DNA from 2 places in the Halioglobus japonicus genome. Region 2 is predicted to be linked to the other one. Evidence: predicted binding sites of a transcription regulator. Region 2 holds the regulator's gene; the other holds the start of a gene.
What was found. Region 2 encodes LexA, which represses DNA repair genes until DNA is damaged. Its sites were predicted from a motif close to ACTGTNTNTANANACAGT; they were not measured.
Positions count from the first base shown of each region.

Region 1: imuA (translesion DNA synthesis-associated protein ImuA) is a predicted target of LexA. The motif match lies at 3,618-3,635, and genes of this name have one in related genera.

Region 1 covers NZ_CP019450.1:1,286,736-1,293,022, reverse strand. The annotation lists gene leuS (leucine--tRNA ligase) at 1-1,967, shown strand, start outside; gene BST95_RS06110 (LPS-assembly lipoprotein LptE) at 1,986-2,510, shown strand; gene holA (DNA polymerase III subunit delta) at 2,520-3,530, shown strand; gene imuA (translesion DNA synthesis-associated protein ImuA) at 3,684-4,421, shown strand; gene BST95_RS06095 (OsmC family protein) at 4,563-5,000, shown strand; gene BST95_RS06090 (DUF2788 domain-containing protein) at 5,030-5,242, shown strand; gene BST95_RS06085 (O-acetyl-ADP-ribose deacetylase) at 5,239-5,754, shown strand; gene BST95_RS06080 (Y-family DNA polymerase) at 5,892-6,287, shown strand, end outside.
Region 2 covers NZ_CP019450.1:2,397,865-2,404,151, forward strand. The annotation lists gene topA (type I DNA topoisomerase) at 1-2,544, shown strand, start outside; gene BST95_RS11340 (DUF6586 family protein) at 2,541-3,002, shown strand; gene BST95_RS11345 (hypothetical protein) at 3,175-3,435, shown strand; gene lexA (transcriptional repressor LexA) at 3,538-4,140, opposite strand; gene BST95_RS11355 (DUF6763 family protein) at 4,209-4,526, opposite strand; gene BST95_RS11360 (mechanosensitive ion channel family protein) at 4,800-5,894, shown strand; gene BST95_RS11365 (S-methyl-5'-thioinosine phosphorylase) at 5,891-6,287, shown strand, end outside.

The DNA of each region.
Region 1 (6,287 bases), 1.1 Mb from region 2:
CGGTTCTTGCCAACGAGCAGGTCATCGAAGGCCGTGGCTGGCGTTCCGGCGCGCTGATCGAACGCCGTGAGATTCCTCAGTGGTTTATCCGCATTACCGCCTACGCTGAAGAATTGCTTGCGGGGCTGGACAATCTCGATGGCTGGCCAGAAGCCGTGCGCACCATGCAGCGCAACTGGATTGGCAAAAGTCGTGGCGTGGAACTGGCCTTTGGGCTGGATAGCCCAGTGGCGGACCTCGACCGCATCGAGGTGTATACCACCCGGCCCGACACCCTTTACGGTGTCACTTACGTAAGCCTGGCTGCGGAGCACCCAATCAGCCTTGCGCTGGCCGCAGACAACCCGGCACTGGCCAGCTTTATCGGCGAATGCAAGCGCAGTTCAGTCGCTGAAGCGGACATGGCTCAGGCCGAGAAACTCGGCATGGACACCGGCCTGCGCGCTCGCCACCCCCTCACCGGTGAAGAAGTACCTGTGTGGGTCGCAAACTACGTGCTCATGGACTATGGCTCAGGTGCGGTAATGGCTGTGCCGGCCCACGATGAGCGTGACTGGGAATTCGCCCAGAAATACCAATTGCCGGTGAAAACCGTTATATGCGACACCGAGGGCCAACCAGCGGACACCAGTGCGGCTGCCTACACCGAGCACGGTGCCTTGACTGCCTCTGGTGAATTCGACGGCAGCAGTTTCGATGCGGCCTTCGAAGGTATTGCCGCCCGACTGGAAGCCTCGGGCATGGGCAAGATCACAACCCAGTTCCGACTGCGTGATTGGGGCGTTTCGCGCCAGCGCTACTGGGGCACACCCATTCCCATGCTCAATCTCGACGACGGCAGCGACATTCCCATTCCGTCAGACCGCCTGCCCTCGCTGCTGCCTGAAGATGTTGTTATGGACGGTGTTGCCTCACCGATTAAAGCGGACCCTGAATGGCGTAAATTCACCCTGGACGGTGCTGACTGCGTACGGGAAACCGATACGTTCGACACCTTTGTGCAATCCTCTTGGTACTACGCCCGTTTCACATGCCCCGATTACACGGACGGCATGCTCGACAGCGACGAGGCCAACTACTGGCTACCTGTGGATCAATATGTCGGTGGCATCGAACATGCGATCCTTCACCTGCTTTATGCCCGCTTTTTCCACAAGCTAATGCGCGACGAAGGTCTTGTGAACTCCGACGAACCCTTCACTCGCCTGCTCACCCAGGGCATGGTGCTGAAGGACGGCGCCAAAATGTCCAAATCCAAGGGCAATACTGTTGACCCCCAAGCCCTGATCGATCAATACGGTGCGGATACTGTACGCCTGTTCTCGATGTTTGCAGCCCCGCCAGAGCAATCCCTGGAGTGGGCCGACTCTGGTGTTGAAGGCGCTCACCGGTTCCTCAAGCGTCTGTGGAAACTGGTTAACGGCCACGTAGCCGCAGGTCCGGCCCCGGCACTGGATACCAGCGCCCTGACCGAACAGCAGAAAAATGCCCGCCGCAAAGCGCACGAGACCATTGCCAAGGTCAGCGACGACTACGGCCGCCGCCAGACCTTTAACACCGCCATCGCCGCGGTCATGGAGTTGTGCAACGAGCTGGGCAAACTGGACGACAGCGACCAGAGCCGCGCGGTACTGGACGAAGCGTTGCGCGCCATCGTGCTAATGCTCAACCCCATCACGCCGCACATCTGCCACGAGTTATGGCCGGCGCTCGGCGGCACAGGCGACGTGCTCAATGCGCCCTGGCCCAGTGTCGACGAAGACGCACTCACCCGCGACAGCATTGAAATGGTGGTTCAGGTGAACGGCAAGGTCCGCGCCAAGATGAACATTGCCGCCAATGCCGACAAGGATGCTGCCGAAGCGGCGGCCCTGGCTCAGGACAATGTGCAGCGTTTCCTGGAAGGCGTGACCGTGCGCAAGGTGATTGTAGTACCGGGCAAATTGGTTAATATTGTTGCCAACTGATTAAGGCCGGAACCCATTATGCAGCGGCGCCTCGCCACCCTTGTTATCGCTCTTTGCGCCACAGCCATGGTATCCGGCTGTGGCTTCCACCTGCGCGGCAGCGGCGGCGCCAGTGTTCCAGAGGAATGGCGCTCGCTGTTTCTGGTCACCAGTAATCCCAACAGCGAATTCAGTCGCGAGGTGAAGCTGCGCTTCGCCAATGCCGGCATTGAATGGGCCGACGACCGCGCCGACGCCAACTATCTGCTGGTACTCGGACCGGAGCGTTTCAGCCAGCGAAACCTGTCACTGGATGCCGACACCCGAGCGGCGGAATTCGAACTGACCATGCGTTCGACATTCTCGATCAACAACGCCAGAGGCAAGGGCGTCATGCCCGACACCACCGGCACGGTGATCAAGCAGATGGAAAACGACCCCCAGAACGTCGTGGGCAAGGCCGAGGAGATCCGCATCCTCAAGGCGGAGATGCGCAGTGAACTGTCGCAGCAGATTCTGCGCCGCATCGCCTTCTTCGCCGCCAGCCAGACGCCCGAGGCCTGACACCTCGCGATGCGCCTGTACCCCGAGAAACTCGCCGGCCATCTCAAGCAGCAACTTCTCCCCGTTTACCTGATTAGTGGCGACGAGCCTCTGCTGGTACAGGAGTGCTGTGATTTGGTGCGCAAGGCCGCACGCGACGCCGGCTGCACCGACCGCGAAATTATCGATGTGGTGCCGCGCTTCAAGTGGGATGAAATTCTGCACAGTGCGTCCAGCATGTCACTGTTCGCCGAGCGCAAACTGGTGGAAATACGCATGCCCTCGGGCAAGCCCGGCGCCGATGGCAGCAAGGCCCTGTGCGAGTATCTCGATATGGCTGCCGGCAGCGACGACATCCTGCTGATTGTGTCCGGCAAGATCGATAAGCAGTCCACCAATAGCAAATGGTACAAGGCCCTGGACAAGGCCGCCGCCACGGTGCAGATCTGGCCCATTGAAGCCCGTGACCTGCCGCGCTGGTTGCAGCAACGCTGCAGCGCCGCCGGCCTCAGCATCGATAACGACGCTCTGCAGTTGCTGTGTGAGCAGGTGGAGGGCAATCTGCTGGCAGCGGTACAAGAAGTGGAGAAACTCAAGTTGCTGGCCAGCGATGGCCAGATCAACGCCGAGACCATTACCGCCTCGGTGTCCAATAACGCCCGCTACAACCTGTTTGATATGACCGACCATGCCCTCAAGGGCAATGCCGGCACCAGCCTGAAAATGCTCCACGGCCTGCGCGGCGAAGGCACCGAGCCGGCCGTAGCCCTGTGGGCTCTGCTCCGGGAAGTACGCACCCTGCACCAGGCCCGCCAGCAGGTCGATGCGGGGCAGTCACCCCAGCAGGTACTGGGCGGTTTGCGGGTGTGGAAAAACCGCATGCCCCTCATGCAGGGTGCACTGTCACGGCACAACAGCGTGACACTTACCGCATTGCTTGAACAGGCATCGGCCGTCGATGGCACCATCAAGGGCTTTGCCGCCGGCAAACCCTGGGACCAACTGGAAAACCTCGTTCTGCAGCTCGCCGCGAGCCGCTAACCCCCACCTGTCGCCTTTCAGGGCACGTCTCATTTTTGCCAACTAATACCCCTGCCCAGGGCCTTGCACTCTGCCTGCCACTCAACTACTGTTTATACATACAGTGTACAAACATACAGTAAACACAAAGCAGAACAACAAGAGAGGCCCGACATGAACCAGGCTCTGCAGCAAGTCATCAATCGCAACGACACCTGGCGCGGCAACTTCACCGCCCTGTCCGCCGATGGCGATCGCCACTGGCATGCCGGTAACAACCGGAACGACAACACCCTGGGCACCGGTTACAGCACCCTCGACAAAGAGTTGCGCGATGGCGGCTGGTCGCTGGGAAACACTGTGGAAGTGCTCAGTGATGGCTGTGGCATGGGCGCCATGGGCCTGTTTCTGCCTGCCATGGAAACCCTGAGCGCCGAGGGCCGCTGGCAGGTCTTCATCGCCCCACCTTTTACGCCCTACGCGCCGCTGCTCAAGGCCCGCGGTATTAACACCGAGCAAATCCTGCTGGTGCACCCGAAAAGCCGCGAAGATTTGCTGTGGGCCACCGAACAGGCCCTGCGCAGCAGCACCAGCAGCGCCGTGTTCAGCTGGTTGGGTGCCCACGAATACAGCTACGGTGAACTGCGTAAATTACAGCTGGCCGCCGCCGACAGCGACAGCCTGGCCGTGTTATTCCGCCCCCACAGTGCCGCCCGTAACCATGCGCCGGCAGGCCTGCGTCTGCAAATACGTGAATACCGTAAGGTACATATTCTCAAGCAGCGCGGCGGCAACCAGTATCTCGATGTAGCCCTGCCACCGGCCGAGGATATCCCGGAACAACCCCAGCTGTGGGAAGTACCCACCTGGCAGGACAGCCCCCAGCAGCAGCCGGCGTTCTCCTTCGCATAGTGCCACCTGCCGGCCTGGACAGACCCGGCCTGGCCAGGCCCGGCCGGGCGGGTAAGTTCACAATGGTTGCGTCATCACCATCAGCCGTGGCACCAAGAGTGCTACACTGCCTGCCGCCATACATAATAAGGAGCAGGCAGCATGCAAGATTTCCCCCACCACTATCACGTCAACGCCACCGCCCAGGTGACTGGTAATGTCGCTATCAATAGCGGCGCTATGCCACCGCTGGCCTCCGCACCACCGGCGGAATTCGGCGGCCCTGGCGACCAGTGGTCGCCAGAACATTTACTCATGGCCTCGGTGGCGGACTGCTTTGCACTCACCTTCCGAGCCATTGCCGCCGCCTCCAAGCTGGAATGGAGCGACCTGGCCGCCGACGCCGAGGGCGTGCTTGACCGGGTAGAGCGGGTCACCCAATTTACCGCAATTGCCGTCAAGGCCACGCTGACCGTGCCCGCCGGTGTCGACGAGGCCAAGGCCCAGCGCATACTGCACAAGGCCGAAGATGCCTGCCTGATCACCAACTCACTCAGTGCCGACACCCATCTGGAAACTGCTATAATCGCCGCCTCCTGAACAGGGCCGCACCGGCCCGGGAGTAGCATGTGGATGAGTGGCTGACAGAGTACGGCGTCACCATCGGGGTGTCCGCCCTTATTCTCTTTATGATGTTCATTGTGTGGGACCTGGCCAAGCGCAGTAACGCGGGCAGGTTCGGCACCATCATTCTGTATATTGGCCTGGCCATGGGTATGTTCGGCTTTGCCATCAAGTTTGTGATTTCCTACCTGCTGGAAAATGCCGGAGGCGTTGGGTGACTGTGCACCTGGCTTTGGGTGATATTACCCGGGCCGAAGTGGATGCTGTGGTGAATGCGGCCAATGAGGGCATGCTCGGTGGCGGGGGTGTCGACGGCGCCATCCACAGGGCCGCAGGCCCTGCCCTGCTCCAGGCCTGTCGCGATGTCCCCGCCACCAATGGCGTCCGCTGCCCCACCGGTGAAGCCCGCATTACCGATGCCGGGGCACTCACCGCACGCTATGTCATCCACACGGTGGGGCCGGTTTACGCCAGCGCCACCAACCCACCAGCCCTGCTGAGCGCAGCGTATCGCAACAGCTACCAGCTCGCCCTGCAACACGATTGCCACTCCCTGGCCGTACCGGCGATCTCCTGTGGGGTGTACGGCTACCCGCTGGAAGAAGCGGCAGCCATCGCCGTGGCGGTAAGCACCGATGCCGCCTTTGCTGACCTGGACATTCATTTCTACCTCTTCAGCCAGCCGGTATACGACGCCTGGCGCTCAGCCCTGGCCCACCATCAGGGCTAGCTGACCTGCCTGCCCGAGCGACAGGTCGCAGACCTGTCCGTGGACAACAATGCCCTCTTGATTAATACTGTATATATGTACAGTATTAATCAAATTAACATGGCCGAGCTATCCCCCATCGTTTGGCAACGCCAGTTATGAGCCTGTGGTTGTGCCTGCGCTTTCACCTGCTGCCCCTGAAATGCCTTGAGCGCACAGAGGAGCGCGCCGTGGTGGTACTGGAGAAACAACGCGTGCTCCGGGCCAATGATTGTGCCGCAGCCGCGGGGGTGCGCGAAGGCATGAAACCGGCCACCGTGCGAGCCCTGGTCGGTGATGACCCACTCCAGCTACTGGAGCGCGATACAGCCGCTGAGGCCCGCTGCCTGCAGCAACTGTGTTGCTGGGCCTATAGCATCACCCCCAGCCTGCACAGCTGGCACGGCGACTGCCTGCAACTTGAAATCGGCAGCTGCCTGGCGCTGTACCGCGGCCTGCCACCCCTGCTGGAAGAGGTGCGACGCGGTTTGGCCAGCCGGGGATTCAGCGCCTGC
Region 2 (6,287 bases):
CTGCCCACCGCCGGCAGTGCCACCGCCAAGGTAGATCCCAAGGAGCGGGCTGCCCAGGCGGCGATTACCCGCAAGATGGGGTCGGAAGAGAAGGCCGCCCACAAGAAGAAGAAAGCGCGCGAGCAATTGATTCGCCGCATGGGTATCGACCCCGAAAATGGTTGGGACGCCAACTACCAGGTCCTCCCCGGCAAAGAAAAGGTGGTCAACGAGCTGAAAAAGCTCGCCGAAGACTCCGACGCTATCTATCTCGCGACCGACCTTGATCGCGAGGGAGAAGCCATTGCCTGGCACCTGCGCGAGGCCATAGGCGGTGACGATAGTCGCTACCAGCGCGTGGTATTTAACGAAATCACCAAGAAGGCGATTACCGAGGCCTTTGAAGAGCCGGCGGTACTCGACCAGAACCGGGTGAACGCCCAGCAGGCGCGTCGTTTCCTTGATCGCGTGGTGGGCTACATGGTCTCGCCATTGCTGTGGGCGAAGGTTGCGCGGGGCCTGTCTGCCGGTCGGGTGCAATCGGTCGCGGTCCGTCTGATCGTCGAGCGCGAGCGCGAAATCCACGCCTTTATTCCCGAGGAATACTGGGAAGTGCACGCCGACCTGGCCTCCAAGGATGCCTCGGAAGTGCGTTTTCAGGTTAAGCGTCACAAGGGAGAGAATTTCCGCCCTGGCGATGAGGCGACCACACTGACAGCCACCGCAGAGCTGGAAACCCTGCCTTACGCCGTCAGTAAGCGCGAGGACAAACCCACGCGCTCCAAACCGCCTGCGCCCTATATCACCTCGACGCTGCAGCAAGCCGCTTCCACCCGGCTGGGCTTTAGCGTGAAGAAGACCATGATGATGGCTCAGCGCCTCTACGAGGCCGGTTACATCACCTATATGCGAACCGACTCCACGAATCTGAGTGCCGAGGCGGTGGCCGCCTGTCGCGATTACATCGGCAACAACTTCCCGCCGCGTTACCTGCCGGAGAGCGCCAATCTGTACTCATCCAAAGAGGGTGCACAGGAAGCGCACGAGGCCATTCGTCCGTCAGATGTCAATGTGTCGCAAACCTCGCTGAAGGGCATGGAGCGCGACGCAGAGCGCCTCTATGAACTGATCTGGCGTCAGTTTGTGGCCTGTCAGATGCCGGCAGCGGAATACACGTCAACCACCGTGACCGCGGCTGCAGGCGAGTACGAGCTCACCGCCAAGGGACGCATAATCCGGTTTGATGGCTACACCCGAGTGCAGGCGCCTGCTGCGCGCAAAGGCGACGATACGGTACTGCCCGATCTGAAAGAGGGTGACGCGCTGTCACTCAAGAAACTCGATCCTGCCCAGCACTTTACCAAGCCCACCCCGCGCTATGGTGAGGCCAGCCTGGTGCGCGAGCTTGAAAAGCGCGGCATCGGCCGGCCATCAACCTACGCGTCGATTATCTCCACCATCCAGGATCGCGGCTATGTGCGCCTGGAAAACAAACGCTTTTATGCTGAGAAGATGGGCGATATCGTCACCCAGCGACTACAGCGCAGTTTTACTGACCTGCTCGACTACGGCTTTACCGCCAATATGGAAGAGCGGTTGGATGACGTGGCTGATGGCAAGCGCGACTGGCGAGATCTGCTGGACGCCTTCTATGCCGAGTTCAGCGACCTGCTCGAAACGGCCAATGAACCGGAGCCCGTGGGCATGCAGCCCAATGAGCCCACCATGACCGATATCGCCTGCGATAAATGCGGGCGTCCGATGCAAATTCGCACTGCCAGTACGGGGGTGTTCCTGGGGTGCTCCGGATACGCGCTGCCGCCGAAAGAGCGCTGCAAGAACACCATAAATCTGACCTCGGGGGATGAGGCCATCCGCGAGGATGCAGATGACGAGGCCGAATCTCGCCAGCTGTTGGAACGCCATCGCTGTACCAAATGCAACTCGGCCATGGACAGCTACCTGATCGACGAAGATCGCAAGCTGCATGTCTGTGGCAACAACCCCGATTGCGACGGCTTCGAGGTCGAGCACGGCAAGTTCAAGATCAAGGGGTACGAGGGGCCGACCCTCGAGTGCGATAAGTGCGGTAGTGAAATGCAGCTCAAGAACGGCCGTTTCGGCAAGTACTTCGGCTGTACCAATGAGGAGTGCAAGAATACCCGCAAGCTGCTCCGCAACGGCGAGCCGGCACCGCCCAAAATGGATCCGGTGCCGATGCCGGAGCTGGCATGCGAGAAGGTCGACGATCACTACGTGCTGCGCGATGGCGCCGCTGGTATGTTCCTCGCCGCCAGCGGGTTCCCGCGCAACCGGGAAACCCGTGCGCCGTTTGTGGATGAGCTGCTGCCGCACAAGGAAGCCATCGATCCAAAGTACACGTTCATATTCTCTGCGCCGACTGAGGATGACGACGGCAACCGTGCCCAGGTGCGTTACAGCCGTAAGACCAAGGAGCAGTATGTCATGACCGAGAAGGACGGCAAGGCTACCGGCTGGAAGGCCTACTACCGCGGCGGTAAGTGGGACGTTGAGCAGAGCAAGAGTCGGGCGAAGAAAAAGTGAGTTCCGCTCGCGGCCAGGCCAACCATGCGTTGTACCTGGCCCGCATCCTGATTGGCGCCTGGCGCCGTGACCTCGACACCCAGAGCGTGGCGGCCAAGATCCTGGCCAGTGCCTATTGGCCCGGGGTGCGCAATCACCTGACAAATGCCTACGGCTGGTTTCTTCTGGAAATCACCCGGCCCGGTGGATTGCCGGAGACGCCGCCACAATGTCTTGCCGAATTACCGGAGATTGTCGCAGGCAAGGCCATGCCCGGTGAGATTCGCGAGTTCCAGCGCCTGGAGCGGGAGGGCTGGATTGGCGCCATGTTATCGGCAGAGAGTGATGCACCGCAGTCATCGTCGATGCAGAACCTGGCGGTGGCAGCCGCCGGTGCCGATCCGGAGCAGGCCGAGACCTGGGCAAACCTGCTACAGCAGCTGTTCGACCGCATGGGCGACTCCCTCGACGAGTACTAGTTCCGGGGCAGGAGCAGGGCGCTCAGGCGTCTATTGCGGCTCTTGCTGCTGTCGCCGCACACTGCCCGCAACTGCGCACCCGTTCACAACTATTCCCGAATAAGCCCTATCGGGCACCCATGGCTGCTGTTATGATGAAGTGGCAGTGTTCGCAACAACAGAGGTTTATTGAGTGTCTGCATCCTTACTGGAGATTGTCGACCTGGGCGACGGTGAAATCGTTCTGCAACGTGCTGACGATGATTCCGCGCCGCTGGTGACCATACAGTTCTCCGACGAATCGCGCATGTACCTGATGGAAAACGGACTGGAAGTGGCCAAGGCCATGATTCAGGCCGGAATTCAGGCCGCGGCCAATATCATGGAACAGAATGAAGCTGAGGCGGATGCCGAAGCTTACGCTGAGCCAGAGGCACCGCGCGTCCTGCACTGACAGGCGTTATTCGACATCCCGCCGGGGCGTTGCGCCACCGGCTATCTGCAGCCCCCTGAGGGGCCTGTCAAAGCCCCTACCGCTTTTAAAAACGTCCGCTGCCTAATTGCCGCGGCGCAGCACACCTACACTCAGGCCTTCAATCGCAAACGATTGCTCGCGCAAATCGACCTTGATGGGCTCGAAATCAGGGTTCTCCGGCAGGAGTTCCAGCAGGTTCTTATCGCGCCCCTGTTGCAGTCGCTTAACGGTGACCTCGTCTTCGATGCGGGCCACAATAATGTCGCCATTATTGGCCACGGGCGTGCTGTGAACGGCCAGCAGGTCGCCGTCGAAGATACCGATATCGATCATCGAGTCGCCAGTGACGCGCAGGAAATAGTCAGCTGCGGGTTTGAAAAATTGGGGCGGGAGGTCGCAGTATTCCTCGATATTCTCCTCGGCGAGCACCGGGTTACCGGCGGCCACCCGACCGACGATGGGAATACCTTGGGTATCGGGCAATTTAATGCCCCGTGAGGCGCCGGGGATAATTTCAATCGCGCCTTTGCGGGCCAGTGCCTTGAGGTGCTCCTCTGCGGCATTGGCTGATTTGAATCCCAGTTCGCGGGCTATGTCGGCCCGGGTGGGCGGGAAGCCCGTGTCATCGATATGTGCACGGATAATATCCAGCACCTGTTGCTGCCGCTTGGTAAGCTTGTCCATGTGTGCCCCATCTGTGTATTTATACAGGTGCTGTGATTATATACAGCATGGGCAGCGGATAACAACGCCTAAAAATCCTCCACGCCATACATGGCTTCGGGCTCGATGGAGTTCAGTGGACTATTCCAGTCTTCCGGTTGCATGGGCAGGTCGGGGTCCAGCAGGTCTTCGTCATCCAGCTCAAAGGCAGAGCGCCAGTCTTCCGGGGCTTCCGCGCGTTCCAGCAGCATTTCGCGCCAGGCATCGAGGTCGTATTCAGACACTTCGCCATCCAGGTATTGGGTTTCGATGGTGAGGTTACTGGGATCCCAGTCCACCACCTCGAATAAGGCATTGGTTTGCAGATCCTTGTACCAGCCACCGACAACGGGGCTTAGCATTTTCATGGAGATTTTCCTCCCCTTTTTTCGTGTGCGGCAGACCAACATATCACGCTGGCGTGGGCTGTCCATTATGTGATAACGCTATAAAAACAGGGATGGAAATAGCTTTTACGGCGACGGAAATTCTTTTCAAAAGAGATCAAGCAGTTGCGCTGGACTTCAAGAGATGACTTAATCTGTGCCGCTGATTTATATAATCTTTCGAGACTAAACACGCGGTTCCCACATGAAAAAATTGTCTAAAAATCGTGCTTTTTGCGCTAGAAGAGGTGGCCAGTGACGAGCCTTGGATCGCTTTTCGACAGCCTCGCGCTCAGCCTGGGATTGGAGGGGCAGCTTTTGGCCCTGATCCTACTGGTGACCCTGGGCGCGGTGGCTCACCTGGCCCTCGGAATGCTGGTGCGACAATTGCACCGCGCCGCGAGCGCCACAGACTACAACTGGGACGATGTGGCCGTCACGGCGATGGCGGTGCCGGTGCGGGTGCTGCTGTGGGTGCTGGTGCTGTATCTGGCCCTGGAAATTTACCCGGTGGCGGAAACCCTGCAGGCCTTTCTCGCCCAGGCTTACGACACTGCGCTGGTGGTATTGCTGGCCTGGTTCCTGCAACGACTTATTCACGGGGTAGAGGAAGAGCTGCTGTGTGAGACCCGCGGCACCCGCCAGTCGGCGGACAAGGCCACCGTGCGCGCGGCGGCCAAGCTGGTGCGCTTTGTGCTCTGGATTACTGCCGGGCTCATGATTCTGCAGAGCCTGGGCGTATCGATCTCCGGGCTGCTTGCCTTTGGGGGCATTGGTGGTATTGCGGTGGGTTTCGCGGCGAAAGATTTGCTCGCCAACTTCTTCGGCGGCCTGAGTGTGTACCTGGACCGGCCCTTTACGGCGGGGGATTGGATTCGCTCACCCGATAAAAGTATTGAAGGCACGGTAGAGGACATAGGCTGGCGCCTGACCCGTATTCGCACTTTTGATCAGCGGCCGCTGTATGTGCCCAACTCGACGTTCTTGCAGATCTCCGTGGAAAACCCCTCGCGCATGCTTAACCGGCGCATCTACGAGACCATCGGCCTGCGTTACCAGGACGCCGCGCTCATGGCGCCGGTGGTTACCCAGGTCAAGGAGATGCTGCGCAACCATCCTGAGATTGACCAGTCGCGCACCCTGATAGTTAACTTTGTGTCCTTCGGGCCATCGTCGCTGGATTTCTTTGTCTACACCTTTACCAAGACCACCGACTGGGTGACGTATCACGAGATCAAACAGGACGTCATGCTGAAGATTCTCGACATTATCCACGCCAACGGCGGCGATGTGGCGTTTCCCACCCAGACATTGCAGTTGGAGCACATTGCCCCCGAGGGCGAAGCGTGAGCGCACTGGCGGTGATCGGCGGTACCGGGGTGGATCGTCTCGGCGGGCTGGACATTGTCACTCGTCACGCGGTCGACACACCCTTTGGCGAGCCGTCACAGGTGGTGCAGGAAGGGCGCCTTGGCGACACGACGATATTCTTTCTACACCGGCACGGTAGCCCCCGGGCCATTCCCCCGCACCGGGTGAACTATCGGGCCAATCTCTGGGCGCTGCAACAGTTGGGCGCCACCCATATCATCGGCATTAACGCCGTCGGTGGCATTGCCCCGAGTATGCCGCCAGGCAGGCTGGTTATTCCCGATCAGGTTATCGATTACACCTGGGGGCGTGAGCACACCTATGACACCGGTGAGAGCGGTGAGCTCATGCATATCGACTTTACCGAGCCCT